DNA from 4 places in the Pantoea sp. SGAir0183 genome. Region 1 is predicted to be linked to each of the others. Evidence: predicted binding sites of a transcription regulator. Region 1 holds the regulator's gene; each other region holds the start of a gene.

Region 1 (7,946 bases):
TGACGGCTATATTGTGATTTACGTCACACTAAAGCATGATAATGCCAGAAAACATCCCTTTATTTTCGAGGCGTGAAATGAGTGATAAAAACCCGATAGCACAAAAGATAGCGCGCCTGATGCAATGGGTGCTGAATGCAGGATTGCTGATTCTGGCGTTCATTTTAATGGTCTTCCTGGGCAAAGAGACGGTCCATTTAGCCAACGTCCTGTTCAGCACGGGCGAGCAGGCGTCCTCCTATCTTCTGATCGAAGGCATCGTGATTTACTTCCTTTACTTTGAGTTTATTGCCCTCATCGTGAAGTACTTCCAGTCGGGTTACCATTTCCCGTTACGCTATTTCGTCTATATCGGCATCACGGCTATCATCAGGCTGATTATCGTCGACCACAAAAATCCCTTTGATACGCTGTGCTACTCGGCTGCTATTCTGCTGCTGGTTATCACCCTGTGGCTGGCAAACAGTAACCGGCTTAAGCGCGAATAACCTCGCGTTTGCATGACGGACGGGTGTGCCGTGAATCGCTCTGCGCTAAACTACCTGCCTGAAAATTTTTGGGGGAAAGTGTCATGACGCAAGACCCGCTCCGTTTATTACGTTCACTCAACTGGCTGGCGCTGGACGGTGCTGCTCTGTCGCCATCACTTCGTGACTGGCTGATGGAGGAGGACTCTATGACCAGGCGCTTCGAACAGCATTGCCAGAAGGTCAGGGTGGAGCCCGTTCGTGAAGGGTTTATCCACGCTGACGAATTAGGTGACGAAGGTGCGCTGTTACCCGCTGATCAGCGCTTCTGGCTGCGTGAAGTGATCCTGTATGGCGACGAACAACCCTGGCTGGCGGGACGCACGCTGGTGCCTGAAAGCACCCTGAACGGTCCCGAAGCGATGTTGCAGCAGCTCGGAACGCGACCGCTGGGACGTTACCTGTTCTCCTCTTCAACCCTGACCCGCGATTTTATCGAGCCCGGTAACGTTGAATCGCTGTGGGGACGTCGGTCGCGCCTGCGTTTATCGGGGAAGCCCCTGCTACTAACCGAATTATTTTTACCGGCGTCGCCGGTTTACCGTTACCAGGGTTAAGGATTTGACCTGTGCAAAACAGACAACAAATGACCAAATGGCAGGCTTACAGCCGCCTCATGCGAATTGATAAACCTATTGGCACGCTGCTGCTGCTGTGGCCGACGTTGTGGGCGCTGTGGCTGGCTAACAGGGCGATGCCGCCGTTACCGGTACTGATCGTGTTTGTCGCGGGCGTATTTGTCATGCGTGCAGCCGGCTGTGTGATCAACGATTATGCTGACCGTAAAGTCGACGGCCATGTGGAACGCACAAAGCTCCGGCCACTGGCCAGCGGTGCTGTCACGGCGAAAGAGGCTAAAATGCTGTTTGTGGTACTGGGGCTGATCGCGTTTGGCCTGGTACTAAGCATGAACCTGATGACGATTATGCTTTCTGTTGTCGGGCTGGCGCTCGCCTGGGTTTATCCTTTTATGAAGCGCTATACGCATTTGCCGCAGGTGGTCCTGGGCGCCGCATTTGGCTGGGCAATTCCCATGGCCTGGGCTGCTGTTAGTGAGTCCTTACCTCTGGTTTGCTGGCTGGTATTTCTCGCCAACATTTGCTGGACGGTGGCCTACGATACGCAATATGCCATGGTGGATCGCGAGGACGACCTGAAGATTGGCGTGAAGTCCACAGCCATTCTGTTTGGCCAGTACGACAAATTGATTATCGGCCTGCTGCAACTGGCGACGCTGGGGCTGATGGCGCTGGTAGGGACACGGCTGCATCTGAATGGGGCGTTTTACTGGACGCTGTTACTGGCGGGCGGTTTATTTGTTTATCAGCAAAAACTGATCGCAAAGCGCGCGCGTCAGGCCTGTTTCCAGGCGTTTCTGAATAACAATTATGTAGGGCTGGTGCTGTTTCTCGGCGTGTTAATGAATACTCCGCCGTTCTCAAACCTGTTGTAGGGCAGGCACCGAACGTAGCGCCAGTGCGATGCACAGTGTGAGGTTCAGTAAGCAATAAAAAAGGCGACCAGTCAGGTCGCCTTTTTTTGTCATGCCAGCACGTTAGCTGTGTGCAACGGCGCTCTCGATGGTCATACGGACATCGCTGGTGACCAGTTCTGCCAGAATGTGCCAGGTCGCCAGCGTCTGCGCCACATCCGCATCGCCACTGTCGCTGATATAGCCTTCATCGCGCAGGGTCAGTACCAGTGTAGAGAACACCGCTTTATCGAAAAACTCAGGCGCATTGATGCCATGCAGTACGCTCAGGCGCTGGGCCAGCGTGCGGCTCTCTTTTTCCAGCGTGCCGCGGTTGATGGTGGGTTTGGCGCTGAGAATCGAGAAGGTGATGGCGTAACGTTGCAGCGTTTCACGTACACCGGCAGCCAGCAGCTGCAGCGTACGGTAACGTGCCGTATTGAACGACAGCAGACCTGCCTCAACGGTAATCAGTCCCTGGCGCGCCAGCTCCTGGCATAAGTCAGCCAGCAACTGCGGCAGCTGGTCGTTGCCCCAGCGCAGGAACAGCTCGCTCTTCAGCATGGGGTAAATCAGGCTGACCTGGCGCAGCAGTTCGGCTTCGCTCAGGTTACGGTGCTGCTGGATGATGGCCGCAATCAGAGAGGGCATCACCAACATATGGTGGATGTTATTCCGGTAATAGGTCATCAGTACCGCCTGCTCGCGCGGCAGAATAATGATGTCGCCAATGCTGTCCTTCTCACTCTCAAACTTGTTCATACTCAGCGCGTGATCCAGCAACGCTTCCGCAGACATGTCAGGCAAAGTGGCATCCGGCGAGTAGGGCACATTACGTAATAACTGGGTATAGCACTCCAGCTGCTCAATCAGCTGTTCACGGGTCAGCGAACGCTGGCGGGAAGCGAGCAGTGCCGTTACGCACAGGTTCATGGCGTTCGCGGCACCGGCTTCATTAATATGTACCATGATGGTGGCGGCGATATCATTGGCCGTTGGCGTTAACCAGCCCGGACGTTGCGCTTCAATGGGATCGATAGACTCACGCCATTCCGGTACGCGCTTGTTCAGATAGTTGATCAGCGGCAACGGCTCACCAAAGTTCACATAACCCTGGCCCAGGTTGCGCAGCTTACGCAGGCCGCGCACCATCTGCATAAAGCCTTCTTTCTCTTTTGCCGCACCGCGTAGCTCTTTAGCGTAAGTACCCACTTCCATTACATGTTCATAACCGATGTAAATGGGCACTAACGTGATAGGTCGCGTGCCGCCGCGCAGCATGGCCTGCAGCGTCATAGAGAGGGTGCCGGTTTTCGGATCCAGCAGTCGGCCGGTACGTGAGCGTCCACCTTCCACGAAATACTCGACGGAATAGCCGCGGGTAAAGAGCTCGCCAAGGTATTCACGGAACACGGTTGAATAGAGCTTGTTGCCTTTAAAGGTACGACGAATAAAGAAGGCACCCAGACGACGGAAAATCGGCCCGGCAGGCCAGAAGTTCAGGTTAATCCCTGCGGCAATATGCGGCGGAACCAGGCCCTGGTGATACAGCACATAAGACAGTAGCAGGTAGTCCATATGGCTGCGGTGGCAAGGCACATAAACAATTTCATGCCCGTCCTGCGCCAGCTGACGTACCCGCTCACCGCCGTTAACGTTGATCCCCTGATAGAGTCGGCTCCAGAGCCAGCCCATCACGCGGTCGGTGATACGAATCGCTTCGTAGGAAAAGTTGGCCGCAATTTCTTCCATCATTTCAATGGCGTTTTGCTGCGCTTTCTCATGGGAGATTTTCTTGCTACGCGCCTCGTCTTCCACAGCTTTTTCAATCGCCTTCGACTGCAACAGGCGATTGAATAAATCCTGGCGAGCCGGCAGGCGCGGTCCCACCGCAGCCAGGCGCTGACGGGCAAAATGGATGCGCGCTACGCGAGCCAGCTTCTGCGCAATCGACTTGTCGGTACCGTGTTCGGTCGCCATACGACGCAGGGAGACCGTGGGCGAAAAACGCACAAAACTGTCGCGGCCATGCCAGAGAACGGCAAAGAATTTTTGAATGCCGTTAAGGAGCCGCAAATGAGGCGGATGATCGTCGCCCTGGACTTCCCGACCTGGCGCACGGCCAAACATGACTGAAACCGGTAACATCTGAACATCAAGTTCAGGGTTGCTGCGGTGCAGATCAAGATACTCGTGGAAGATTTTGACCGATTCAAGGCTGGGCACGAAATAGGGGAACACACGCGGACCGTCATTAATAAAGACATGACGCGGCAACAGGGCGCCGTCTATCTCCAGCGGAATAAGCGGATCAGGCAGATCGTGCCGGATGCACTGCGCGCGTAAAGTCAGGAGATCGGCCTTTGAATCATAAGGCAGGACATACATAATAGGCCGGGTAGGATCCAGCCCATGTTCGGAGACGGGATCAGCCGGAATGGCCTTACTCTTTACCAGAAATGAAAGGGGTAAGTTCAGCAATTTATAAAAAATTTTACGCCAACCTGACATAGACAACATGAAGCCTCTTGTTAGCAAAGCGGCGCAAGCATATCAGAACGCGCAGCAAAAATCTGTGACAGCGACAATTGTGCGCTGCCCGGTATTGACGTCAATCCTTTGAAAAGAGTTCCTTTATCATGACAAATAATGTCACCGGCATTACCCGGATTGTGAAAGCGGCTGGCTACTCATGGCAAGGTCTTCGCGCCGCCTGGCAGCATGAAGCTGCCTTCCGCCAGGAAGCCGTAATTTCACTGGCGGCAATTATCCTGGCCTGCTGGCTGGATGTCGATACTATTTCGCGCATCCTGATGATTGGCGCGGTCATGCTGGTGATGATTGTTGAAGTTCTGAACAGCGCCATCGAAGCGGTGGTGGACCGCACAGGGCAGGAACGTCATCCTCTTGCCGGCCGAGCCAAAGATATGGGATCGGCCGCTGTTTTGCTGGCAATAGTACTGGCCCTGTTCGTTTGGGGAACGCTACTTTGGTCGCATTTGCGATAAGCATTCCATCTCCCGTCAAATTACTGATTTTGGCCTGACTTTTGGTTTCCATTTCACCAATACCTGTATATACTCACAGCGACTGTATAAACAACCAGGGGGCGGGATGAAAGCATTAACCAGCAGGCAGCAACAGGTCTACGACTTGATTCGCGACCACATTAATCAAACGGGCATGCCGCCTACGCGTGCAGAAATTGCTGCGCAACTGGGCTTCCGCTCACCTAACGCGGCAGAAGAGCATCTGAAAGCGCTGTCGCGTAAAGGCGTGATTGAAATCGTCTCTGGTGCGTCCCGCGGTATCCGTTTGTTAATGGAAGAAGAACCTTCAGACGGTCTGCCACTCATTGGGCGCGTTGCGGCGGGTGAGCCGTTGCTGGCCCAGGAACATATCGAAACCCACTACAAAGTGGATCCAGACATGTTCAAGCCCTCTGCCGATTTCCTGCTGCGCGTTAGCGGCATGTCAATGAAAGACATTGGCATCATGGATGGCGATCTGCTGGCCGTGCATAAAACGCAGGAAGTGCGTAATGGTCAGGTGGTGGTAGCGCGCATTGATGACGAAGTCACCGTGAAGCGCTGGAAAAAGCAGGGATCAGTGGTGCATCTGTTACCTGAAAATACGGATTTTGAGCCTATCATTGTCGATACACGTGCGCAGTCGCTGACGGTTGAAGGTCTGGCGGTTGGCATCGTACGTAACGGTGAGTGGTTGTAACTCTTCTTAAGGTTGGCTCTTTACGTCAACCTTGACGTTACCCAGTCTGCCCCTGTTTTGCCGCTGTGGGTTCATCTGCAACACCAGCGGCGCATTGCACGGACGTTACATGCGCTTCCTGACAGCTACCGATAAAAAACTGTGGCGGCTGGCGCTGCCCATGATCCTGTCAAATATCACCGTTCCTCTGCTCGGCTTAGTCGATACAGCCGTTATTGGCCATCTCGACAGCCCGGTTTATCTGGGCGGCGTTGCGGTCGGGACGACCGTTACCAGTTTCATCTTCATGCTGCTGCTTTTTCTGCGGATGAGTACGACAGGCCTGACGGCTCAGGCGTTTGGCGCGGGCGATAAAACGGCGCTGGCGCGCGCATTGGCACAGCCCCTGATCATTGCCTTACTGGCCGGCAGCCTGTTTATTGCCCTGCGTCATCCTGTTACGGCATTAGCAATCCGCTTTATCGGCGGAGAGGCCGCCGTGCTTGAGCAGGCTGCGCTGTTTATCCATATTCGCTGGCTCAGTGCGCCCGCCATGCTGGCTAACCTGGTGATTCTGGGCTGGCTGCTGGGCGTACAGTATGCCAGAGCGCCGGTCATCCTGCTGGTGGTGGGCAACGTTATCAATATTCTGCTGGACCTCTGGCTGGTGCTGGGGCTGCACTGGGGCGTAGCCGGGGCTGCAGCCGCGACGGCTATCGCGGAATATGCGACGTTGCTGGTCGGGGCACTTATGGTCTGGCGCGTGCTGGCGCTGCGCGGCATCACGCTGCACAGTCTGGTCCATAGCTGGCGTGGCGATATCCACCGCCTGCTTCGCCTGAATCGCGATATCCTGCTGCGTACCTTACTGTTACAGCTTTGCTTTGCCTCTCTGACCGTGCTGGGAACGCGTATCGGACCTGATGTGGTGGCGGTAAATGCCATCCTGCTGATGTTCATGACGTTTACCGCCTATGCGCTGGATGGCTTTGCTTACGCCGTCGAAGCCTTTGCTGGTGAGGCACACGGCGCAAAGGACGGCAGCAGGTTGCAACTGGTATGGATTGCTGCCTGCCGTCAGGCACTGTCAGTCGCGCTGTTTTTCTCCCTGGTCTATGCTGTTTGTGGCTATCAGATCGTGGCTCTCCTGACATCGATTCCCGCACTTCAACAGGCGGCTGACCGTTTTCTGCCGTGGCAGGTTGTCATGCCGCTGGTTGGCGTCTGGTGCTATCTGCTGGATGGCATGTTTATTGGTGCGACCCGCGGAAGAGAAATGCGCAACAGTATGGCGATTGCCGCACTGGGCTATTTCCTGACGCTGTTAACCGTGCCTTTTGTCGGTAATCACGGTCTATGGCTGGCGATAGCCGTTTTTCTGGCGCTTCGCGGCCTGTCACTTTGGCTGGTCTGGCGCAGGCACTGGCGCAATGGCACCTGGTTTAGCGCCTGAGCAACTTGCCTGAAATATGACGCAGGATACATAAAATTTTCATTTTTTCCGGCAAAACTGAAATTAGCTACTACAATTATCTTTGAATGGCGCTATTAAGCAGCGCTTTATATCGTAATTTTGCCTGATGGCAAAATAAAACGAAATCGAAGGATGACGTGGAGGTCTGCAATGAATAAAGACGAAGCGAGTGGTAACTGGAAACAGTTCAAAGGAAAAATGAAAGAGAAATGGGGCAAGCTGACCGATGATGACATGCAAGTCATTGAAGGTAAACGCGATCAGCTGGTCGGCAAAATTCAGGAACGTTACGGCTACGCGAAAGATCAGGCGGAGAAAGAAGTAACGGACTGGGAAGGTCACAACAAGGATTACCGCTGGTAATCACGTTATTCAGGGATGCTCCTACCCGGGCCGGTACGCTCATGCCGGCCAGACCGCACAAGGATGTGCAATTAACTTCGTTTACTGCGTTTCTTCCCGTCAGCCTGATGGTCATGATCACAATGTTCATGCTGTTCACAGGCTTCAACTTCCGCACAGTTTTCACATAACCCGTGCGCCTCTATCACGCTATGCCGTAGGACGAAGCTTGCCTCCTGCGCCAGCGATGCGATGATTTTTTCTGCGCCCTGCGCCTGCTTTTCCGTGACCACTGCACAGCGATCGCAGACCAGCATCACCGATGTATGGGCGGGTGCGTCGAAATGGTGACACATCACATAGCTGTTATTGGACTCGACGCGGTGGATAAAACCCTGCTCAAGAAGAAAATCCAGCGCACGGT
Region 2 (7,946 bases), 1.7 Mb from region 1:
CGCTAACAATGCGTCATTGAAATGGGCCTCGGCGACAAAAGGGACTGCCAGCGCCAGTAGGGTTGCCGCTGCACAGATGCGCAGCCGGGGAGCCGTAGCCATATAAACCTCCGTTAATGTGTATCTGCATTCAGACATGCCCGGCACCTCACCGCCTCAGGAAGCGGGGCGTGCTGAGCGAAACGTGTAAAATGCGCCCCTCGTGAAACTTATGTCAGTTTCTGCCACCTGATGCCCCCGTTATGACACGAAGGTCGAGTTATTGCGGGACATATCGCCTGTCAAAAGTGTGACGAGGGAGAGAGTAAGGGATTTCAAATTATCGACAAGCGAGATAATTTGAGAGAAGCCAAAAGAATTTCTGGGGTTAACAATGAAAAATGATGTTCCGCTTAATGCACTCCGGGCCTTTTATGCTTCGGCCCGGTACCTGAATTTTACTCACGCAGGTATGGCACTTTTCGTCTCGCAGGCGGCCGTGAGCCAGCAGGTCAGGCTACTTGAAGAGCGGCTGGGCGTGACGTTATTTCGGCGCTTACCGCGTGGACTGGAGATGACGGATGAGTCCCGGCTGCTGTTTGCCGAGGTGTCCGAGGCGTTCACCCAGCTTGAAAAAGCCTGGCGCCGGTTTGAAGGGGGTGAATACCGCGAAGTGATGACCCTCGCCTGTGTCGGGACCTTTGCGCTGGGCTGGCTGCTGCCGCGTCTGGATGCCTTTCATCAGCAGCATCCTGCGCTGGAAGTGAACGTGCGCACCCATAATAACGTCGTGAATCTGGCGGGCGAAGGCATCGATTATGCTATTCGCTTTGGGACGGGGGCCTGGCCTGCAACGCACAACGAACCGCTGTTTACCGCACCGCTGACTGCGCTTTGCCGGCCGGATATCGCCCGTCGGCTGCAGCAGCCCGGCGATCTGTTACGGGAAACGCTGCTGCGTTCTTATCGCGCGGATGAGTGGGGCAACTGGTTCACTGCGGCAAATATCACGCCCCCCAGAATGACTGGTCCGGTTTTCGACTCCTCGCGGCTGATGGTCGAGGCAGCGGTTCAGACGGGCGGTGTCGCGCTGGTGCCGGTCTGCATGTTTCAGCGGGAGCTGGAGGCGGGCATCCTGGTGCGGCCTTTTGACATTGAGATTGATGTCGGTGGCTACTGGTTAACCTGGCTGCGATCAAAAACGCTGACGCCATCGATGGAGATATTTCGCGAATGGATAAGGCAGCAGGTAAATGGCTGACCGGATCGGTCACAAGCCCATGCGCCCCACACGCCGCTCAGGTTACGGTTGCCGGCGGAAAGCGCAGGGCGAGTCAGGCGCGCGGTGACGTTATCCCGGCATGATGACGGCGCAGGGTTAACCGATGATGCCTGCGCGGACATTGTGCGTATTCATCACACGGGCGGAGGCAACGTATTATCCTGCCATGCGGGCAAAACAGCGCGACGTTTTTTATTTTCTGAGATGAATCAGCCAGAGGATAAACTCACTGTTATTTCTCACGCCTACTTTCTGCATGATTTTTTGCTTAAGATAATAGATGACGTGTACAGGTGAAGCCATCTGGTACGCGATCTGGTTAACCGTCATACCGGTCATAAAAAGCCAGCTTAAAGAAAGTTCCTGCTCGGTTAAATAGACCTTTTTTCCCTGTGTACTTTTCAATTCCATTTTTATTCTGCCTCTCAATGCTTTTTTCAATGCCACGGTGATAGCCGTGTTTGGCGGTAATGCAGGCATGATAGGCAAACGTGTTGGATATCACAGTATAAATCATTTCACGTTATCTTATTTTTTTTTAACTATATGATTATTATTATTTTTAATCCGGATGAGACACGTTCACATCACAAAAGATGAACGTTGTATCTGGCGATCCTGTCTTCATTTTTGCAAAAAAGATTGGCTGTAGTGATTTTCCCGTCATAAAGGGCGAGCGTGCAGCGTGAAACAGCGCTGGCAAATCAGACCCCGTTTATCGCCTGCTATTTTGACGCCTTTTTCGGACTTGCTTAGGGCTATTTTTATCACTATGCACGGTCAGGCGGTTGTTTATTTCCGTTATCGTCTACGCGCCGCTTGTACGCTTAGCCGATTGATGTTGCTAACGCTGTCAGCATTATTTCCGCCCGGGTTGTGCGGCGAATAAATACGCGCCGCTAACGGGCAGCGTTCCGTGCTTTTTAAACATCCGTTCAGCGAAGAGAAGAATTCTGCATGCGCCGGCGAAAAAACAACCGGTACGGTTAATGGCTGCACAGGCCTGTCATAAGGCGGTGAAAAGGGCAGAAAAAAATATCCATCCACATCAACTGGTTTACATAAACCTCTCCGGTTTCGCTTGATCGCACTGGCGGATCGCGATTACTGTAATTATATACAGTAATTTGGCGTGAGAGGTGAATATGGAATTTATCAGGCCAGCAAAAGTGAGCACGCCTTTGCAATTACCGCTGTTTGTCGAGCGGGTGCCGTGCGGTTTTCCGTCTCCGGCGCAGGACTACGTTGAGCAGCGGATTGATTTGAACAAGCTCATCGTTCAGCATCCCAGTTCGACATACTTTGTGCGCGTCAGTGGAGAATCGATGTCCGGAGCGGGCATTAACGACGGCGATATGCTGGTGGTGGACAGCGCACTGGTGGCTTCTCATGGCGATATTGTGGTGGCCGCGATTGAGGGCGAATTTACCGTCAAGCGGCTTCAGCTTCAGCCCTGCCTGCAACTGATGCCAATGAACCGTCAGTTCAAACCCATTGTGATTAGCACAGAAGACGCGCTCGAAGTGTTTGGCGTTGTGACCTATGTGATCAAGTCGGTTTATTAATCATGTTTGCGCTGGTTGATGTGAACAATTTTTATGCCTCCTGTGAAACGGTGTTTCGACCGGATCTCAAGGGCAAGCCCATTATTGTGCTCTCTAACAACGATGGCTGTGTGATTGCGCGTAATGCCGAAGCCAAAGCCCTTGGCGTCACCATGGCCGTGCCGTTTTTTAAAATGCGAGAAATCATTGCCCGCCATAACGTGCAGGTCTTTAGCTCTAACTATGCGCTGTATGCGGATATGAGCACCCGGGTCATGACGCTACTGGAGGAAATGGCCCCGTCGGTAGAAATTTATTCGATTGATGAGGCCTTTCTGGATTTAACCGGCGTCAGCCACTGCATGTCGCTTGATACCCTGGGGCACCAGATTAAAAAACGCATCAAAAAAGAAATTCATCTTAACGTCTGTGTCGGGATTGCCCCTACCAAGACGCTGGCGAAGCTGGCGAATTTTGCGGCCAAAAAATGGGCAGGCTACACCAACGGTGTGGTCGATCTGTCCGATCCGGTGCGCCAGCAAAAACTGCTGGCGAAGGTGCCGGTCAAGGATATCTGGGGCGTTGGCCGCCGTCTCAGCCAGCGGCTTGAGGAGATGGGGATAACCTCGGCCGCAGACCTGGCGCGTCAGCGTCCCAGCCTGATTCGTAAGAATTTCAGCGTGGTGCTGGAACGCACGGTCAGAGAATTATGCGGTGAACCCTGTCAGGATTTAGAAGCCCTCGAACCCACCAAACAGCAGATCATGTGCTCACGTTCTTTCAGTAGCCGTCTTTCAGACTATGCACAGGTGCGTGAGGCAGTCTGTACCTATGCCGAACGTGCCGCCGAAAAACTGCGGAAAGAAAAACAGTACTGCCGACAAATCGGGGTGTTTCTGCGCACCAGCCCCCATGCCGTTGGTGAAAACTTTTACGGTAATCAGGCCACTGGTCAGTTACTGACGCCGTCGCACGATACGCGCGACATTATCCGGGTGGCGACCGACATGCTGGACTACATCTGGATCGCGGGCCACCGCTATATCAAAGCGGGCGTTGTCCTGAGCGACTTCTTTGACCACGGTGTGACTCAATTGGATTTGTTTGATGAGCGACCGGTCAACCCGGGCCGTAACGATCTGATGCAGGTTATCGATCAGATCCACAAAGCGGGCAAGGGGAAAATGTGGTTCGCCGGACAGGGGACAGAAAAGCGCTGGGCGATGAAGCGCGAAATGCTGTCGCCAGCTTATACCACGCGCATCAGCGATCTGCCGGTGGTGAAGTAAGGCGCGGGCAGGGATGACAGCAACAGAATGCTCTTATAAGGGGGCCGTTTGGGCTGCCGCTCGGTTTAAATCTGGCGTTGTGGTCTAGGCTAAAACAGGTATCCATCCCCTTAAGGAGAGCTTTGTCATGTCAGAACTCAGTAAATCGCCGGTGGCAGATCGGGCCGAACATCACGCCTTTTTTCCTTCTGCCTACTCACTTGACCAGTTCACCCGTCCCACATCTGATCTCGGTGATGCCGACTATCCCCAGCCGTATTCAGGGAATAAAAAGGTCCTGGTGATCTGCACCGACGAGCGCTATCTGCCGCTTGATAACGACACCCTGTTTTCCACCGGTAACCATCCGATTGAAACGCTGCTTCCGATGTATCACCTGTATCAGGCCGGTTTCCAGTTTGATGTGGCGACGTTGTCCGGGCAGATGGTGAAGTTTGAACACTGGGCGATGCCCCAGCAGGATGAGGTGGTCATTGGCTTTTACAATCACTGCCTGTCGCTGTTTCGTTCCCCGCTGACGCTGAACGCTGTCGTTCAGTCACTGACGCCCCGGTCAGAGTACGCAGGCGTCTTTATTCCGGGCGGTCACGGCGCGCTGATAGGGCTGCCCGAAAGTGAAGCCGTCGCTGAGGTGATCCGCTGGACGCTGGCCAACGATCGTCACCTGATTTCGCTGTGCCATGGCCCGGCTGCCTTTCTTGCTCTGGACAAAGGCGACAATCCGCTTAATGGCTATAAAATTTGCGCCTTCCCCGATGCGACCGACAAACAAACACCGGATATCGGCTACATGCCGGGACAGTTAACCTGGTTCTTTGGGGAGAAACTTCAGGCCATGGGACTGACGCTGGTGAACAGCGATATTAAAGGGACCGTGCATAAAGATCGCCGGGTACTGACGGGCGACAGTCCCTTTGCGGCGAACGCGCTCGGTAAACTGGCGGCAGACGAGCTGCTTAAAGCCAACGCCTGATCGGCCTGCTTTTTATCCCACCACGGCATCGCCTGCACCGCACTTTGTGCAGACGATGCGCCGGGGTGGGATTCGGGTGTACTTGCACCCGGTGCCTGAGATACAATCGTTCTGCCTATCGTTTCCGGGTAATGTCGGAAATGCAGCCTCTCAAACTGGTCGTCATGAGCAGCCAACAATCCACAGCGAATAAACAAAAAGAACGCGGCAGGCCCAGAGAATTTGATATCGAACAGGCTCTGGACCAGGCGATGATCGTGTTCCGGCAAAAAGGATATCATGCCGCCTCGCTTAACGATTTGAGTGAGGCAATGCAGCTTTCTGTCGGTAGTATCTACAAAGCGTTTCAGGACAAGCGATCGTTGTTCCTGCTGGTTTTTCAGCGTTACATCACGCTCCGCAACGAGGATCTGCGCGGACGCCTGGCCCGCTTTTCGACCGGCCGCGCAAAGTTAAGTGAACTACTCCAGTTTTATCTGGATTCTTCCCGGTCAACGGAAGGGCGGACCGGCTGTCTGGTCGTAGGCAGTGCTATTGAATTACAGGTGCTGGATGCGGAGCTGTCACAACAGGTTACACAGGTTATCTTCCGCAATAAGGCCTTTCTGATGTCACTCTTGCAGGAAGGGCAGCATGATGGCTCCATCAGGCGCGACCTGGATGTGGAGACGGCTGCAGGACTGATTTTGCGTATTGCCTTTGGTATGCGTGTTACCGGCAAGGTGGCGGATGTACACGATGAACAGGCTACGATTGCGCTGGCCCTGAAAATCCTGGATTAATCTTTGCTCATTTAGGAAGTAAATATTCCCTTATGTCATCCATGCAGGGTGGCCGGTCACCCACGGGCTGCCAGACACAGGCACAGTGTGCCTTCTCTAAAACACTTTGCTGTTACAGAAAAAGTAAAATTTGAGGATTATGCGTGAAACATGACAGGGCAAACATCGGTGAAGAGATTCACGCGCTTTTAGGGCGCGTTGTGTCAGACATCCTGCAGCCGGGTAAAACGCTCACACTGCAGGAAATTATTGGTGCGTTGCACCAGCAAAGTCTACAGACAAGCTGTAAAACGACCCGACAGATCTGCGAAGAGGCTATCCGTATCCTAGCGCATAAACTCCATTAATGACGACGGGCTGAAGCAAGGAAGCCTGTACGGCCGTCACGTCACAGTAACGACAGCAGCAACAATAATGCCAGCAGCAGCAGCGAAAAGGCCGCAACGGCTTCGCAACGATGCCCCGTCCCGTCACGGCAGTCACTGGCCGTCTTAACGACCAAACAGCAACCCAATCAGTTCACGGCAAAGGCGCTCTTCTTCCTGACTGGCTGACAGCTCAAGACGGCGCAGCAGTTTAGTGCAGATAGACTTACGGTTCACGTTCTGACCGGCGCGTAAAATATCTACCACGATTTGCCCCAGCATTTCCTGCTGTGAAGGGAGACCCGCCGCAGAAAAATAGCGGGAGATATCGTCGGCGCTCTGCGGTAAGCGATGATTGCGTTGCATAGATGTTCTCGGGTGGTTCAAAAGTAGTCAGTTGAAAGTAGCGTAAAGTTATACAATAAAATAAAACTTGTACAGCTATTTTCGCAGAAAAAGTGCGCGGCGCGATTCAGGCGGGGACAAGGAGAAGGGCGGAAAGCGGACACAGAGAGAATACAGACAGTTAGCACGCAGTAAACGCGGACGCATCCGGCGCCCGCGAAGCGCGGTATCGCACTAACCTGTCAGCGTTAATGCTCGGTCACATTGGCGGGAACCTGGCCCGTTACTACCATCCAGTTGAGTTCGGCCCGCTCGCGCGTGGCCACGTTAATAAAGCTTTTCAGCCATTTACGCGCATCGGCGATCAGGAGCACGCGCTCATCGTCGCTTTCATGGTCCGCCATCGTGCTGAGCTGGCGAATCAGTGAAACCACCGTGATCTCCTCATTCTGTAGTGCCAGGTTCACCGCAGCTTCACCAATAATCTTATGACCGGTAGCCTCATCGTGAAAATTCATATGCACCTCCTGAGAGTGAGTGAGAATGTCGTCGACCCAGTGATTAGTTTAGTAAAAGGAATGAATAGCGATAGTGTGATTTCATTCGGTGATACCTATCAAAGAAAATATTAAAAAAAGTGAACTTTCATACCGCAGGCTAACACCTTAATAAGCGAGCGAAAATTTATACAGACCCGTTTTATCCGCCAGAATTGAAGTGATTAAACCACTAGATAGTGGCGAACTGGCCTGAAATTACGATAGGTCCCTGACACGGTGACCTGGCCGTCAGCGGCATTCCGGACCGCAACCTGACGCTGTAAATAAAATGTCCATAAGAAAGAGATGCTAATGTGTTTGTATTGTCGCAAAGCAAAGTGAGAGGGAATGAAAAAGGCCATAACAGGCGAGCGCCTGTGTCAGAAAGACAAAAGGATATATGAGCCATGAACATGCCGTGTAAGTCGTTATTACACTGTTTTCGACGATCTGTTATTTCCGGATAAAAAGATATTGAGAGGGTGAAGCAATGAAGAGGCGGCAGGAAATAAAAAAGCCGCCCTGATCAGGCGGCAACGCTGTTATTTTGGCACTTCGGAAACGGCTTTAACGTCCGCTTTATTAATCTGCTGTTTCACACCATTGGCATCGGTATAACCCAGTAAACCGGCATCAGATTCAGACGGCTTACCGTCGCTGATAATAGTGCGGCCATCGTTGGTATGAATAGCGTAGCTTGTGCGGGTACAACCTGTTAATGCGGTCATGCCGATCAAAACTGCCAGCGGTAAAATCAGAGTCTTCTTCATATTATCCACCTTATTTCTGTGATTGAGTCCGTTAGTTATCAAGTTCACTCATATTGCTGATCTGATCGCGATTAATTT
Region 3 (7,946 bases), 2.0 Mb from region 1:
TGATCGTTCTGCTGAGCAGCACGGGCAGCCTGAGCTTCTGCAGCGGCCTGCTCTGCGGCTTTCTTACGCAGAACATGCGGACGCACCATTTTGCGATACAGGATGAACGCCACCAGCGCAACCAACAGCCATTTACCTGCATTAATCAGCTGATCAAAGAACGACTGCTGTTGCCAGAAGGGCAGTTCAGTTGATACAGGCTCGGTGGTATTAAACTGCGAGTTCACCACGTTGACAGTGTCACCCCGTGTCTGTGAATAGCCCATGGCTTCGCGCGTCAGGTCTTCAATCTGCTTCAGCTGCTGCTCATTCAGCGCAATCGCTTTGCCTTTATCGTCTTCGCGATAGTTCACCACCACCGCAACAGACAGGCGCTGCACGTCACCCACATTCATCTTGGTATGACGAATGGTACGATCCAGCTCATAGTTCACCGTATCATCACGGCGCGAGTTGGTCGGTACACTGCTGGTAGAGGCTGTGCTGGTCCGTTGACCATTGGCTGCATTGTTCTGACCATTGGCATTCTGGCCATTGGCCGCATTGTTATTTGCCGTGTTGATCGGGGCCGTATTGGCTGGCGCAGGCTGGTTAGACAGTGCGCCCGGTACGCCGCCCGGATAAGGGCTGCCCGTCTGCTCGCTGGTACTGGTCTGCTGAGAGCGAATAGACGCGTTTTTCGGATCGCCGTTCGGCTGGTACTTCTCATCCGTCTGTTCACTGGTATCGAAGTTAATCTGTGCCGTTACCTGCGCATGGACATTGCCCTGGCCCAGAATCGGGTTAAGGATCGCTTCGATACGTTGCTGGTAACGCGCTTCGACTTCAGCGGCATATTTCAGCTGTGCATCGTTCAGATCACGGCCTACTGCGTCAGAACGGGTTAACAGATGACCGCTCTGATCGACTACGGTCACGTTCCCCGGCGGTAAACCGGCCACGCTGCTGGAAACCATGTGCGTGATGGCCTGAATCTGACCTTCATCCAGCGCACGGCCTGGCTGCAGAGTTAACGTCACAGACGCGGAGGGCGCTTTTTGCTCACGTACGAACAGGGTTGGTTTAGGCATCGCCAGATGGACGCGCGCCGTTTTCACCGGCCCCAGAGATTCGATAGTACGTGCCAGCTCGCCTTCCAGTGCGCGCTGGTAGTTCACCTGCTCGCTGAACTGGCTGATACCGAACTTCTCTTTATCCAGCAGTTCAAAACCGACGTTGCCACCTTTAGGCAGGCCCTGTTCAGCCAGACGCAGGCGCAGCTCATGCACCTTATCTTCCGGCACCATTAATGCACCGCCGTTATCCGCGAAACGATAAGGGACATTCATTTGCGTCAACTGCGTGACAATGGCACCCCCGTCCTCATTGGACAGGTTGCTGAACAATACGCTGTAGTTCGGTGTTTTGGCCCAGAGCACCAACGCAAAAACCACAGCGATAGCGGCTGCGGCTGCGACAATTAACGGAATACGTGGATTGGCACGCAGGCGAGCGAGAAGGTCACCAAAGCCTTTCGTTTCTTCATTTTGTGTGGCGGCTGCACTCGCATTCATGACCGATTCCTGCCTGACGTAATTGACCGGGTTAGTTGTGATGGCAAAACAGACTCCCTGACCTGCTTAAATAAAATTTCTACTTCAATGCCTGGCATTATTTGATGAAACGCAAAATTCGATGGGTGAATAAGCCACGGTTTTTAGCGTCATTTAGCGGCTTTGTCTTATTGACAATGTGTTAACTTCTCCCCACGTCAAAAATCTTCATCTTTTTTAATGAGGTAGCAACCATGTCAATTCAGGCAATCGACGGTGTTTTACAGCAGTTACAGATGACCTCGCTTCAGGCCAATAACAAAAGCGATGAGGTCAACAGCCATATCGATTTTGGCGCGACCATGAAAGCCGCTCTGGACAAAATCAGCGAAACCCAGACCACTGCCCGTAGCCAGGCGCAGGCGTTCGAAATGGGGAAACCCGGTGTCGCTTTAAACGATGTGATGGTCGATCTGCAAAAATCGTCTATCTCCATGCAGATGGGGATTCAGGTCAGGAACAAGCTGGTTTCGGCCTATACCGACATCATGAACATGCAGGTGTAGTCGGGAAAACGGGTCTTTATTATCAGGTATATGCCTGGCGGCGTTGAGTTGGGACAAGAGCGACACAGAATGTGGCTTTACCAAAAGCGCCTTCTTGTTGCTTTATACGTGTTCAACGATGCAATCGTACACCTGATAACCTTTCCTGTGCGTTCAGGCCATGCCAGCCGCGCGCGGTAGCCGACTTGGGCCTGTCAAGGCAGCGTCTGAGACGCGATTATCGCACCACAACCTGCCTCATCATCCCTTTACTTCAGACATCTACCTGTCGGTGTTTATTCTCCTTTTCTTGCCGAAAGAAAATATATCCTGCATCTTTATCCTTCGCTTCCGTGCAGGCGTTCACTATGACATTTTCGCTGTGCCGGTTACGGCTGCATGACGCCATCCGCTAAAGTATTTTCAGCACGGTTCCTGCGTCAAAAAATATCATTTCTAATGTTGTAATTTTTCTACGACTTTTAAAAGCAAAATTAGTTAGCTTAATAACTAAAAATATCCCTGAAGGTGGGAAGTAAAAAATGAAATACTGAAAGCAAAAGATGTAATCTGGTATGTATTCGTAAGCCAGCAAAACCTGTTTACCTTAACGGCGACGCGGGTTGCGACAGCAGCGTAACAGGCACCACGCGGCTTGCATCCCCGGTTACACATCAAACGGAAATATTCCTCTTCTAATCTAATTAAAATATTTAACTGTTTAAATCTGTCGCCTGATATTAATGTCAGCATTCATTCTGCTCACGGATATATCAACATGAGATACTTAATTCAAACACTTCTCACGACCTCAAAAAGTGGTGAGCAGATTAAATATGAAGTCTATTCGGAAAACCGGAAGTCAGATTTTATAGATAAAATCCCGGAGGGTTCCTGCACAGTGATTTCTTACAAACTGACTGAGGGGACGATTCAGTTGCTGGATCGGGATGTGAATCTGCAACCGTTATTCGATGCCCATCGACCGGCGCAGGATGTTTTTTATCCAGACGGCCCTCACCGGATTAATCTTGAGATGCTGGTCGATTATTTAAATCAGCAAGCCTGATCATGTGCAGAGGGGGCCCGCTCCCGTATCCGGCGATTTTCTGCGCCTGCGATCCGTGTGAATAAAGGGCCAAAGCCTGTTGCCCGCCCGTCCCTGACCGTTGCCAGGCGAGCAGCCCACATGCCAGCCCAGCTGGGTTAACGAACAGGGAGGCATGGCTTCTCATCCTGCTGGCCTTAAAATAACGACTGCACCGGCTTCAAAGCACGGTGCAGATCACCGTCTGCCCCGGTTAAGTGGGCAGACAGTGACATGTCATGATGCTTTGAAAGGATCCTTTTTATCATCCTGACTGTCATCATTTTTTCTGGGCACTTCACCGTGATCTTTCGGTGCATCGTTTGCGGGATGATCATCTTCCTCGTAGGCATTTCCCGCATTAGGTGCGGCTTCGGGTAATCCTTTGCTGACATCGCCTTCATGTTTACGTTTATCGTTACTTTGGTTGTGCATCGTTTGCTCCTCTTTGTCGTCCTCTAAGTCTAGACCAGCACAACAAAGCTGTGAGCGGAGACCCGTCAGCAAAATTATCATCACGTAAGGACGGGGTATGACTCCGCCGTTTTCCGCCTGACCACGACGAGAAGCCATGTCCTGTAAAAGTGACTTCCGATTATTCCTAATGCAAAACCGCTATATTGTCCTAGCTTTAAATCTCCAGACGATATTTTCATTGGAAAAACAACCAAAAGGAAACACAGCATGAGTGATTCAATCGAAACCAAAAGCAAAACCGATTATCTGCGTGACGTGGCATCCCAGTTGAAAGAAATGCGCCACTATGCGCAAACGAATACTGAGACGCTTTCCGCCCATTGGTTAGCCTTTGATGCCGGTGAATACAAGGATGAAGGGAATGCGGCCCGTATTGACGCATTACTGAATAAGCAGGGAACGTTGCTGGAAGATCTGGAGAAAGCCATTCAGGATATTGAAATTGAAATCAACCACAGTGAGCAGGAGAGTTAAGGTATCTCCCGCTAACTGAGGGGTGGCGATTAACGGATTAATCCGCCACCAGCCAAAACTCGGCTTCATCAAACATTTCTTCCACCAGACGCGCGACAGTGGCTTTATCATTCTTGCTGAGGTCGGTTTCTATCGCGTTACGTTCCATCGGTTTCACCTTGACCTCGATGTCAGGAAAAACACGATGCACACGCTTTTCAAGCTCTGCCAATATCATGTCGCGCGCCCCTGGCAGGCCCGCGACATTACGCTTATCGTAAATTAACTCTACAAACATAATAACCATCCCTTCAGGGCAAAATCGCGTTGCCATTTTACTGTAAATAAAAACAGTATCAAGCTGATGTTTGCATGAATCCGTTTTTTAGGTCCCGCGTAGAAAAGCATTTTTATCTGATTTACTCTGAGGGCGCTCTTAACGATATATGCGCTCACTCACCGGGAGAAGTGCAATGCGACAATTGGTTATTGATATTCTGCTTAAACTGGCAAAAATGGATGTCGATGCAAAGGAACTGACTGCTCAGGTCGAAGCGCAGTCATTGCTGGTTGCCGCTTTATTAGTCCAGGCGAAACAAGATAATGCGTTAACGATTTCTGAGACGGTGCAGGATGCCATTGTCACGGCATCGCGTTCCTCATCAGAGTTCATGCAGTCTGATATTGATCTGTTGCTCACGCACCTCAACCGATTACTGGCCGTGGCTAAGTATGTTGAGGTGAGGGGAAAGCTCGAACAAGAAGAGTGATGGCTAACGCTGGCGGCAGCGGGGTTTTCTGCCGCCAGCTAGGACATCACGGGCATTAACCGTTTGTTGTCACGACGCTGCGCAACGCCATCGCCGTTATTCTTCCTGTCCGCACAGCTGAGGTATAGCTAGAGCTCGTTCTTAATACAAAATTCTTCCCAACTCATTCCCAGAGATTCGGCATGCGATCGGAGATAGGCTTCGATGGCTTCGGCGGCGACGGCTTTATCCGGCTCTGCCAGTTGAATCGAAAAAATCATACCATCAAGATTTTTCTGGCGTAAAAAGGCGGCATAAATGCGTTCGGCGTGCCACTCGCGCAATTCACGCAGGGACATATTGGCGGCACGGGCATCCTGTTCGGTCAGTTCATCGAGTGCGGCCTGAAAATCGGCATGGGCAGTGAAGAACATTTGGCGTGCCTGGGCATAATAAGCTTCTGGAGTTTTCATGACAAATCTCTGAGATGTAATGCAGGGCGACAGTGTAGCCTGTTGTGCCTCCCTTGTCAGGCCGGAGTGGACAGGTTCATTCACAGCGATAAAAGCGGGCAGGGAAGGGAATAAACATCACCCGGTGCGTGATGAATCCAGGAAAAGCGCGCTTTACGTTGATTTCATCCCTCAGATATCTTGCACATCTGGCGGTAAAAATTATAACGTAGCCGCCATTAACCGGATTTAGGGATCAAAGATGAAAAACTGGATGCTGATTGCCACACTGGCGCTGAGTGGCTGCGCACAAATAAACAGTTATCAAAGTGCGGTGCAAACGCCGGCCCCGGCAAATTTACAAGGCAACTGGCAGACGGTTGGGCCGCAGAGTAACCTGATTAGCGACAAGGCGATTGGGAGTCTGATTATCAACGCGGACGGCAGTACGCTGGATTGCCGGCAGTGGCAACGGGTCATTGCGAAGCCAGGCAAATTGACGCAGCTGAATGGCGATTATGTCAATGTTACGCGTCAGTTACGCATCATGACACTGGATCTGGATGGCGGTGAGCTGGATTACGACGGGCTTACGTTGCGTAAGGTCGATCGACCCACGGTGGAATGCCAGAAAGCTTTACAGGAAGCGGCCCAACATCCCGGTGTGGATGTGATTCAGAATATCGAACCCGAGATTATGCGTCCGGTTCTGAACAAATAAATGACGCAAAGCGGTCTTAAGGACCGCTTTGCGCTGATGCGCAGGCTGTTACCGCGCCAGAAAAAGCAGCGGACCTGTGGTTTTATGCCTCAACAACCCAGACACTCACGCTGCCTGCATTACAGCGAAACACGGCGCTGCCGGCGTCGTCCGTCGTAACGGTATCGGATTGATGTCCCAGATAGTCATACCATACTTTCCCGGCATATCCTTCTCCCATTGAAATCTGTTTTTCCCCCGCTTCGCCATTCGACATGATCACAATACAGCCAGGCTTTTCAGCGGTTCCGCTGCGGCTGAACGCGACGCAGTTAGGATGGTCGAAGTAATCGGTTTGCGCGCCCCAGCCAAATTGCTGACGGGCACGAATCAGCCCTTCGAGTTCAGGAATGACCGGCATATCGACCTGATGCATTTCACCGTCTCCGCCTTCATCCTCATAGTGGGCACCGAACAGGTCCGGATAAAAAATGGTCGGAACGCCTTGCTCGCGCAACAGAATCAGCGCATAAGCCAGCGGCTTAAACCAGGCTTCAACGGGCGCTTCCAGAGACTGCAGCGGCTGTGTGTCGTGGTTGGCCACGATAGTCACGGCATGCCACGGGTCGGCTAATACCAACGAGTTATCAAAAATTTTGCTCAGGTCATAATCGCTGCCGGCTTTAGACGCCTGATGAAAATTCATATGCAGCGGGGCGTCAAACAGCAGCGTTTTGCCTTCCACCTGATGGATATATTCCTGCAACTTTTCGGTTTCAAAGGACCAGTATTCCGCCACAATAAACAGCGGTTCGTTAGCGACGTCCTGAATATGTTCGATCCAGTCTTTGTAAAACCAGGCCGGGATATGTTTTACCGCGTCCAGACGAAAGCCGGTGCAGGGGACCTGCTCCATGACCCAGCGCGCCCAGTATTTGAGTTCTTCGCTCACCGCCTTATTGCGGAAATCAACATTGGCGCCCATCAGATAATCAAAGTTACCTAACTCGTTATCCACCTGGTCGTTCCAGCCTTCAGCGGTGTAATCGTTGATAATTTTGAACACGCCGTTTTCATCGGGATTTTCAATATGGTCGACCCCGCTAAAACACTTATGATCCCAGATGAATGTCGAGTATTCGCCTGCCCGCGCCGGAAACGTAAACTTTGTCCAGGCTTCGCATTCCACGACCTCGGGATAAATTTCATCACGATTATCCGGGTTAACGCGATTTACGCTCACCTGTTCTTTCTCGTCCGCGCCCATTTTATGGTTGAGAACCACATCCAGCAGCACGCCAATGTTGTGGCTGCGCAGCGCATTGACGGCAGCCAGCAACTGCTGCTTATCACCATATTTGGTGGCGACGCTGCCTTTTTGCTCAAACTCGCCTAAATCGAAGAGATCGTAGCTGTCATAACCCACCGAGTAACCACCGGACTCGCCTTTATAGCAAGGGGGCAGCCAGACCATGTTGATGCCGATGTCATTAAGCAGGGCCGCTTTTTCTGCGACTTCCGGCCACAGCGTGCTGCCATCGGGATAATACCAGTGGAAAAACTGCAAAAGGGTTGGGTTGTGCATGACAAACGTCCAGTCAGAGGAGAGGGAACTGGAAGTATGGGATAAGAGTGAAGAAATTACGCGGGTAAACTAAAAAAAGAGTGTTTACCCGCATAAGTCGGCCTTTACTGGTCTTTTGGGTAAAGGATATTACCCGCCATCTTGCCGTAAGAAGAGACAATGTTGTGTTGCTGCGTTGAGGTCGTGACCAGCGAGCGCAGTTCGCTCATACGTTCACCCAGCAACGTCTTCAGCGTGGTTTCATTCTTCAGAATTTGCTCAAGTACCGGGCGAATTTGTGCCCGCTGTAATGCTGACAGCGCACTGGCATCGTTATCACGCGCAACACGCTCGACGCTACTAACGTAAGTTGATTCGCAACTAAGC
Region 4 (7,946 bases), 1.3 Mb from region 1:
TCCACGAAGCCTTTATCATATTTCCCGCCGTCCTCGGTCATTTTGACCACGCGGTCCATCATCAGCATATTGCCGGAAGGGAGTGGCGGACCATTTTCGCCGAACAGTTCACCGCGACCAGACAGGATCAGGTCTTCTTTGGTATAGGATTCGCGTTTATCTACCATGTTCTTATTAAGCCTTCTTTTAGTGAATCACGAATATTAGCGAACAGTTGTACACTGAGCAAATGAGATTAACGGTGGTTGAACCAGTTAAGCCATCTCAACGGCCATGCCCGAGGGGTGGGCTCAGGCTGATTCATCTGACTGATGCGCTCCTGAATCGTACGCAGCAGGCATTCGCCTTCGCCGTCTTCCGTGTTCCAGACTTTTCCGGTCAATAAGGGCAACGCTTCATCAGCCGTATCGATTGCCCAGATATGGAAACGACCGGCTTCGACCGCACTCACAACCTGCTGATTCAGACTCAGGTGGCGCACATTGCAGGCAGGAATAATCACACCTTGCTGACCCGTGAGCTCACGCTGATGGCAGATGTCGAAGAAGCCTTCAATTTTCTCATTCAGGCCACCGACCGGCTGGACATTACCAAACTGATCGACCGAGCCCGTGACCGCAATTTGCTGATTTAGCGGTGTATCGGCAAGGGCACTGATCAGAGCACACAGTTCTGCCAGCGACGCGCTGTCGCCGTCAACTTCCGAATAGGATTGTTCAAACACCAGCGAAGCAGAAAAAGGCAGTTGCTGATCTAACTCCAGCTCCGCAATAAGATAGGCCTGCATAATCATCATGCCTTTAGCATGAATATTGCCGCCCAGCTCCGCTTTGCGTTCGACGTCGGTAAATTCTCCGTCGCCAGGATGAACCACGCAGGTGATACGGCAGGGATCGCCCCAGGCCCGCGGGTGACCGGGATATTCCACGACGGAAAGACCGTTGATCTGGCCCACCACTTCGCCTTCCGTTTCGACCAAAATCTGGCGCAGCAAAATCTCATCACGCATGCGTTCATTCAGATAATTTTCGCGCCACAGACGTGCTTCCAGCGCGTCACGCAAGGCTTCAGCGTTTAGTGTTTCACCCATCAACGCGGTCTCACGCAGCTGACGCAGCAGCCAACGTGGACAAAGGGGATAGGTTTCCTGATCGCCACTATAGCGAACGCCTTCTTTGATGAGCTCAGGCCAAAAGTCCTCATCTGGCGCAGCGATATCAGCCTGTGCGGCCAAATCTACTGTCCAGCGGCACCATGCCAGCACATCATCTTCATCCACAATTTGAAGGTTTTCTTCAAATTCAGTGTAAATCGCCATCTCATGCGCTTCGGCATCCAGCTCCTGAAAATCAGCGAGCGTATCGCGTTCGCCACAGAGCACCAGATTTAACTTCAGCGGAAGCGGCGGGACAGAGACAGGCAAAGGGCGGCGCTCATCCTGCGACAGCCATTCGAGGTAGCCTTGCTCAATGCTCCTTTTCAGCCGCAGCCAGAGCAGGGGCTGAGCGAGGAGCGCACGGAGTGAAAGCACCAGCGTTCCGCCATTGGCACGATGGATCAGACCAGGTTCCAGCTGAATACGATCTTTATGTACCCGGACACAGCCAAACAGCTGCTCCTGCTCAATCCAGTCGGCAAAATGCACACCACCCTGGCTGGTAAAAGGACGCTGACTGTCAGTGGGCGGCTGCAACGTGACGTTGTCGGCCAGGATATGATAATCCCCGCCCGCCAGGGACGAAGCGGTGCCCATTACGCGCTGTGCCGCACTGGCGATCAGCGAGAGATAATCGCGGTTTTCCTGGCTGCGAACCAGCAGCAAAGGAAAACCCTGACTCTGATGGTGCAAGTGGGCCAGCGCATTCAGCAATCGGGGCTGCACCGTTGCTAAAGCATCGGTTTCTTCATCAGCAATTCGGGAGAAAACGGATTGATATTGCGCGCTATCCGGCTGTAAGGTTTGCCACGTGAGTTGAGTGCTGGTCAAAATAATCGCATTTGTCTGTTTTGAGAAAAGCGAGATTATACAGGATTCACTGTGCTTAAGCACTGCGGAGTTCAATCAGAAGTTGTGACACTGACGACATGTTTTTCGTTGCTGCATCCAGTAAAAAAGCTGTTATTCTTAGTTCGTTACGTGATCACGATGAGATTCCGATGAAATACCAGCAGCTCGAAAATCTTGAATGTGGATGGAAGTGGAAATACCTGGTGAAAAAACATCGGGAAGGTGAACTGATCACGCGTCACCTTGAACTCAGCGCGGCACAGGCGGCAGTCGATAAGCTGTTAATCATGGAGAATAATCCCGTCGACGTTAACGACTGGATTAGCCAACACATTCATCCCGAACTGGACAACCGGCTTAAACAAACGATCCGTGCGCGGCGAAAACGGCATTTCAATGCCGAGCATCAGCACACACGAAAAAAATCCATCGATCTTGAATATCTGGTCTGGCAGCGGCTGGCCGGCCTGGCGCAACGGCGCAACTGCACCCTGTCTGAAACGATTGTGCAGCTAATTGAAGATGCCGAACGCAAAGAAAAGTACGCCAGCCAGATGTCGACGCTGAAGCAGGATTTGCAGGCTATACTGGGCAAGTCGGATACTGACAACGGGTAGTTTACGGAGCAATATTCAGGCCTGCTCCGGATTAAAGGACAAAAAAAACCCCGCATGCGCGGGGTTTTTTATCACGTATAACTTAAGCCTGAGGCTGAGTTACCACGTCTTTGATACCTTTAACGTCGATTTCTACACGACGGTCTGGCGCCAGGCAGTCGATCAGGGCTTTACGGCCTTTCACGCTGTCACAGGTGTTGCCAGTCACTGGGTTAGATTCACCCATGCCGCGAGCAGAGATCTTGTTAGCAGGGATACCTTTAGATACCAGGTAATCTACTACAGACTGAGCACGTTTCTCAGACAGTTTCTGGTTGTACTGCTCTGAACCGATGCGATCGGTGAAGCCCAGAACAACGACTGAACCGTCTTTAGGATCCATTGAGCTCAGCTGGCTGTACAGCTGATCCAGAGCCTGCTGGCCTTCTGGCTTCAGTGTTGACTTGTTGAAGGTGAACAGAACGTCTGATTTCAGAGTAAAGCGCTTAGTCTGAACAACTGGCGCTGGTGCTGGAGCTGGAGCCGGAGCTGGCGCAGCAACATCATCCTGACCGAAACGGTAAGAAACACCCAGGCTCAGCATGCCGTTGTCTGGACGTGTACCAACGGTCTGTGCGTCACCGATGTTGTTCACCCACTGGTAATCCAGACGGGTTGCCCAGTTTTTGGTCAGAGCATACTCAACACCAACCGCTGCCAGTGGAGAAACACCGGTGTCGTGGTCGCTGATGCGGCCAACAGTTGGATTCGTTTGAGTAGAATCTGCACGCCATACCATACCGCCCAGGCGGGTATAAACGTCGAGATCGTCAGCGATTGGGTAGCTCAGTTTAGCAGCCAGTTGGATGCCCTGTGCTTTGAAAGCGCCATTAGTGACGTTGCCTTTGTAAGGCATACGACCTAACCAGTCATAACCCAGCTCGAAACCCAGGTATGGGTTAGCCTGGTAACCGGCGAATGCACCAGCACCCAGTTGGCTTTCGTGAGTTGGGCCATCGTTGTTTTCGTATTGATTGCCGTAGTAACCAGTGTCGTGATACTGAGACCAGCCCAGTTTAGCACCGGTGTACCAGGTGTTATCTTTAGGGGCGGCCTGCGCTACGGTAGCGAAGCCAGCCAGTGCCACTGCAATTGCGATAGCTGTCTTTTTCATTTTGCGCCTCGTTATCATCCAAATAGGCAATGAGCATAAAGGTTGCTCTTGGTTTAATCCTTCGCCGGGTCAAAACGCTCGCTTATGACTCTACCGCAAAAAACGGAGGTTATTGAGCACCCTGGCGAGATAAAGTCTACAACGAGATTGGAAACTTACAAGTGTGATGTGAGGCACTTATGTAAAAAAACAGTGTTTTATACATAAATTCTAACAATTTAGGGTGAACTTCTGTGATGGGGGTAACCCGCGAAATGGGGGCTAAGCCATTGTCATTACTGGCAGGAGCAGAATCAGTGTCTTAGCCCAACGCGAGAGAAAAAATTTCTTGAGATAAATCTCATTTTTTACTTAATGAAACAAATCAGACTGAATTTTTAGCCGACTTTCTGGTCTGACTGGCGTTTTGGAGGACTCACCCGAGCGCAGGATGAGTCCTAACGCTTCACCTTCAGCCGCAGCGAGCTCCAGTTCCCGACGCTCATCTTCATCCAGATCGTAGGGAATCCAGGCTAAAACGACACTGTAATTTCCCGTACGCAGGGCCTTAATCATGGCCTCGACGGCGTTGTAACGTTCAGCGTCGGCGATATGCATACTTTTCTCCAGGGGCAAGCCTGCTTCCTGCATCCAGACCCGACTCAACTTATGCGCCGGTGTTAACCAAAGCTGCCAGCGGGATTGCTGGCTCAGTTGCTGAAGCAACGGTAACAGCAGCATCTGCATCATTCCCGGTTTTTCGCTATAGCGCAATTCAGTAATCCAGCCGCTCTGAGAAGCGGGGTCAGAAGGCGAAGCGTAACGGTGAGTCGGGCATACATTACGGGGATGTTGGGTGCGCATAAATTAATCACTCAGCAGTTGACTGTATGGATGTACAGTAATGGCATCCTGGATAAAGATCAACCTGAATTTCTGAAAATGCCTCGCAAAATTTTCATAATTTTGTGTTCAATACGATTTATTCATTGAACCTGTAACTGAATTTCCCTATCTTCTAACTGACTGAATAGTAAAGATTTTAACATGGGTTTGTTACAGGGAGGTGATGATATGAAGAAAGAACAGCGGGTCATTTTGCGATCAAAGCAACAACTGGCACCTTTAGGTAACATTGAATCCCGCACTCAGTTCGGCGGTTACGCGTTAGCTGTTGAACGCGTCGTGTTTGCGCTGATAAAGGACGATCAGCTTTATCTGCGCGCCAGCGAAGCGCTAAAAGAATATGTTGCACAACGCCCATTGGAGCCGCTCACTTTTCGCAAGCGTGGTATGGCGGTTAGCCTGAATTATTTCAGAGTCGATGAGCATTTATGGTGTGACCAGGCGCACCTGGTTGCCCTTTCAGCGGCCTCATTACAGACTGCGCGCAGGGAACAGGACGATCGGCAGGGACGTGTGCGTTTAAAAGATTTACCCAATGTCACTTTACGGCTGGAAATGATGCTCCATGAGGTAGGCATTTGCAGCGTCGAACATCTGCACGAAGTGGGAGCCCGGGCGTGCTGGTTAAAACTTAAACGTCATAACCAGCACCTCGGCTTTAAAACCTTGCTGGCGCTTGAAGGAGCCATTTCTGGCCATCATGAAGCCGCTCTGCCACCGACGGTCAAAGCGGAGCTGGGCGAATGGTACCAGGCTGCGCTCAAAATGGTAGAAAAGGCAAAGAAGGAGTCTTAATGGGAGCCTAATGCGCGTCGCAGGCGGGCGATTCCCGGCAGCAGGACAACCAGTAAACTCAACTGCTGAAGCACCAGCGGCGTACGTGAATCAGGTCCGGCGGTAAACCGGGTGATGCGCTGTTCCAGTTCCCGACGCATTTCCTCAGCCCGGCTGTCACTGACGATGTCGGTTTGCAGCACATCTTCGACATAGCACACCGTGTCGTCGAGAAGTGCCAGCAGCACTGGATCAGTGACTTTATCGCGGTGCGCCCCCAGCGCGGAGATATAGCTGAGCAACGAGTGGTTCAGGCAAAGTAGCTGAAAGGCCCATTCCCGCAGCTTAGGGTTGGTACGGGTTTCACTGCTCATATTCGACACGACGGAGGCCAGTTCCGCGTCAGCATTGTGTGCATCGCGGCGGGCAATACGGTAAGCGAGGCGATTATCTTTGCCCTGATGGTATTGTTCCATAATGGCATCCAGATAACGGCAATTGGCATTGAGTGTGCGCGTCGCCACCGCCGGAAGCTGGCGAAAACGCCAGTCTGGCCAGATAAAGGTGACGGCCAGCCAGGCCAGCGCACAGCCCAGTAACGTGTCCACTACCCGGGGCAGGGCCACTTCAAAGCCTTCGCCTAACAAATTAAAACAGAACAACACCAGCAGAGTAATGAACAAGGTTGCATGAGCATACTGCACCTGACGAAACGCAAAGAACATGACGCCCGTGACCACAATCAAGACCAGTTGGCCTTCAATGGAAGGGACCAGCCAGAGCAGGGGCAGTCCAAGCGCAATGCCCGCGAGCGTGCCGCCAATGCGTAGCGCCAGTCGGCGTTGGGTTGCGCTATAGTTAGGCTGGCAAACAAACAGACTGGTCAGCAGGATCCAGTAGCCGCGCTCCAGCCCGGTAATCTGAATAAATCCGTATCCCACACACATCACAATCGACATGCGTACGGCGTGGCGAAACAGGGCAGAGGCCGGACTCAGGTGAAGGCTGAGGCGCAGTTTAATATCACTCCAGCCACTCAGTTCTTCGCGTGACAGCAGGTTGTCGCTGTGCTGCGGATCAACTGCCTGCGCCTGCTCGGTTTCGATTGAGGCCAGTTGTGCATCGATGGCCTGCAGGTTGCGAAGCAGCCAAAGCAGTGCACCGGTATGGGCGGCATCCGGCTCGCTCTGTGCCAGCCGGTGAATCGCATTTTCCAGACGTTCAAAAACACGCTCAAAGCGGCCATCATGTTCCCAGCGTTCGCGCAGCAGAATCGCCCGGGCAAGCTGGCGACAGGCCTGTGCCTGCATATTCAGTAAACGCTGAAAGCGAAACAGGATCTCGTTGTAACGCCAGTCGCCACGCAGAAGATGGTACTGCAGATGCGAAGAGCTGGCGCGTTCATGGATATCCTGAGCCACGAAGTAATAGTGCAGGCTGCGTCGGGTACCGCGTGAGCCTCTGTCACCTCGTAAACGGCTTTGCAAGGTGGTCTTGGTCAGATTGAGCTGTGCAACAAGCTGGCTGTTTACCATCGCGGCTTTAACAAATGCAGCATCATCCTGTTCACCCGCGTCAGGATCAAACAGATTGGCTTTGGCATCCAGATAGTGGGCCAGCTGTGAAAAACTGGCTGCCAGTTGTTCCTGCACTGGACGAACCGGAAACATTAAATGGCCCAGCAGCGTCAGCAGGTTATACCACAGAGCCCCAACCAACAGCAGCATGGGCTGCATATACCATTGTGAGAACAACCCAATGCCCAGCATGGTGTAAACGGCAATCAGTAAGGCGCCAAATGCAATGGTGGCATAGCGCTGTCCCAGCGCGCCTAACAGAATGAATCCCCATGTTGAACCTGCCAGGCCGATAATAAATACCAACGGATGCGGGAACAGCAGCTCTACTGAAACCGAAGCGATGCAAAAACAAAGTAAGGTAATCAGCAGGTTTTTAAGCCGCCCGGCCAGCCTGTCATCCAGATCGGCCAGCGCGGCGGCAACCACGCCGAGGGTTAACGGAATCGTCCACTCAATTTGCTGCAGTATCCAGGGCACAGCCGCACATCCTGATAAGGCAAACAGAATGCGCAGCAGATAACGCCAGGTGCTGTTAAAAAGATACTTTCGCCACCCGGACAGCATACTAATAGCGGCGGCGGGCATTGGCATCACGCGCGGCACGCGCCTCTTCCACAGAGACAACCCGACGTCCTACCGGCCAGAGTGCAATGGCGGCAATCTTGAAATTGGCGAGGCCCACCGGAATACCAATAATGCTGATGCACTGCACGATGCCGACAGAAATGTGCGACAGGCATAACCACCAACCGAAAAAGATAAACCAGAAAATGTTCAGAAACGTGCCGCCGGTGTTCATGATAGAGCTTTTATTCTCCGGACGCAGAACGTCAACATGGACCGCTTCATTGCCAAACGGCAGAAATGACAGCTTAGTGATCTCCCAGCAGGAGCGCGTTAAGGGCAGGGTAAAGATCAGGACGATACTG

What was found. The regulator LexA, encoded in region 1, represses DNA repair genes until DNA is damaged. The targets are predictions, from matches to a motif close to TNCTGTATGTACATACAGNA.
Region 2: the regulator LexA is predicted to act here: its motif matches at 2,367-2,386, upstream of umuD (translesion error-prone DNA polymerase V autoproteolytic subunit).
Region 3: the regulator LexA is predicted to act here: its motif matches at 4,431-4,450, upstream of C1N59_RS08445 (DinI-like family protein).
Region 4: the regulator LexA is predicted to act here: its motif matches at 4,642-4,661, upstream of sulA (SOS-induced cell division inhibitor SulA).

The regions. Positions count from the first base shown of each region.
Region 1 covers NZ_CP028053.1:4,157,119-4,165,064, reverse strand. Annotated here, with positions in the region: gene psiE (phosphate-starvation-inducible protein PsiE) at 78-488, shown strand; gene ubiC (chorismate lyase) at 572-1,084, shown strand; gene ubiA (4-hydroxybenzoate octaprenyltransferase) at 1,114-1,980, shown strand; gene plsB (glycerol-3-phosphate 1-O-acyltransferase PlsB) at 2,083-4,509, opposite strand; gene C1N59_RS19390 (diacylglycerol kinase) at 4,638-5,006, shown strand; gene lexA (transcriptional repressor LexA) at 5,113-5,727, shown strand; gene dinF (MATE family efflux transporter DinF) at 5,837-7,159, shown strand; gene C1N59_RS19375 (CsbD family protein) at 7,331-7,543, shown strand; gene zur (zinc uptake transcriptional repressor Zur) at 7,615-7,946, opposite strand, start outside.
Region 2 covers NZ_CP028053.1:2,416,605-2,424,550, reverse strand. Annotated here, with positions in the region: gene bla (class A beta-lactamase) at 1-102, opposite strand, end outside; gene C1N59_RS11265 (LysR family transcriptional regulator) at 374-1,240, shown strand; gene C1N59_RS11260 (helix-turn-helix transcriptional regulator) at 1,454-1,741, opposite strand; gene umuD (translesion error-prone DNA polymerase V autoproteolytic subunit) at 2,407-2,826, shown strand; gene umuC (translesion error-prone DNA polymerase V subunit UmuC) at 2,829-4,094, shown strand; gene hchA (glyoxalase III HchA) at 4,222-5,067, shown strand; gene C1N59_RS11240 (TetR/AcrR family transcriptional regulator) at 5,208-5,849, shown strand; gene C1N59_RS11235 (hypothetical protein) at 5,993-6,196, shown strand; gene ycgZ (regulatory protein YcgZ) at 6,341-6,580, opposite strand; gene C1N59_RS11225 (hypothetical protein) at 6,808-7,077, opposite strand; gene C1N59_RS11220 (YgdI/YgdR family lipoprotein) at 7,641-7,868, opposite strand; gene C1N59_RS11215 (YgdI/YgdR family lipoprotein) at 7,900-7,946, opposite strand, start outside.
Region 3 covers NZ_CP028053.1:1,805,518-1,813,463, forward strand. Annotated here, with positions in the region: gene fliF (flagellar basal-body MS-ring/collar protein FliF) at 1-1,553, opposite strand, end outside; gene fliE (flagellar hook-basal body complex protein FliE) at 1,787-2,098, shown strand; gene C1N59_RS08430 (hypothetical protein) at 2,856-3,146, shown strand; gene C1N59_RS08435 (hypothetical protein) at 3,402-3,599, opposite strand; gene C1N59_RS08440 (hypothetical protein) at 3,849-4,115, shown strand; gene C1N59_RS08445 (DinI-like family protein) at 4,153-4,392, opposite strand; gene iraP (anti-adapter protein IraP) at 4,568-4,864, shown strand; gene C1N59_RS08455 (DUF6388 family protein) at 4,993-5,316, opposite strand; gene yedD (lipoprotein YedD) at 5,558-6,016, shown strand; gene amyA (alpha-amylase) at 6,099-7,580, opposite strand; gene fliT (flagellar protein FliT) at 7,685-7,946, opposite strand, start outside.
Region 4 covers NZ_CP028053.1:2,861,647-2,869,592, reverse strand. Annotated here, with positions in the region: gene fabA (bifunctional 3-hydroxydecanoyl-ACP dehydratase/trans-2-decenoyl-ACP isomerase) at 1-167, opposite strand, end outside; gene C1N59_RS13380 (AAA family ATPase) at 236-2,062, opposite strand; gene matP (macrodomain Ter protein MatP) at 2,158-2,625, shown strand; gene ompA (porin OmpA) at 2,708-3,778, opposite strand; gene sulA (SOS-induced cell division inhibitor SulA) at 4,130-4,621, opposite strand; gene C1N59_RS13360 (TfoX/Sxy family DNA transformation protein) at 4,832-5,458, shown strand; gene yccS (YccS family putative transporter) at 5,455-7,602, opposite strand; gene C1N59_RS13350 (YccF domain-containing protein) at 7,583-7,946, opposite strand, start outside.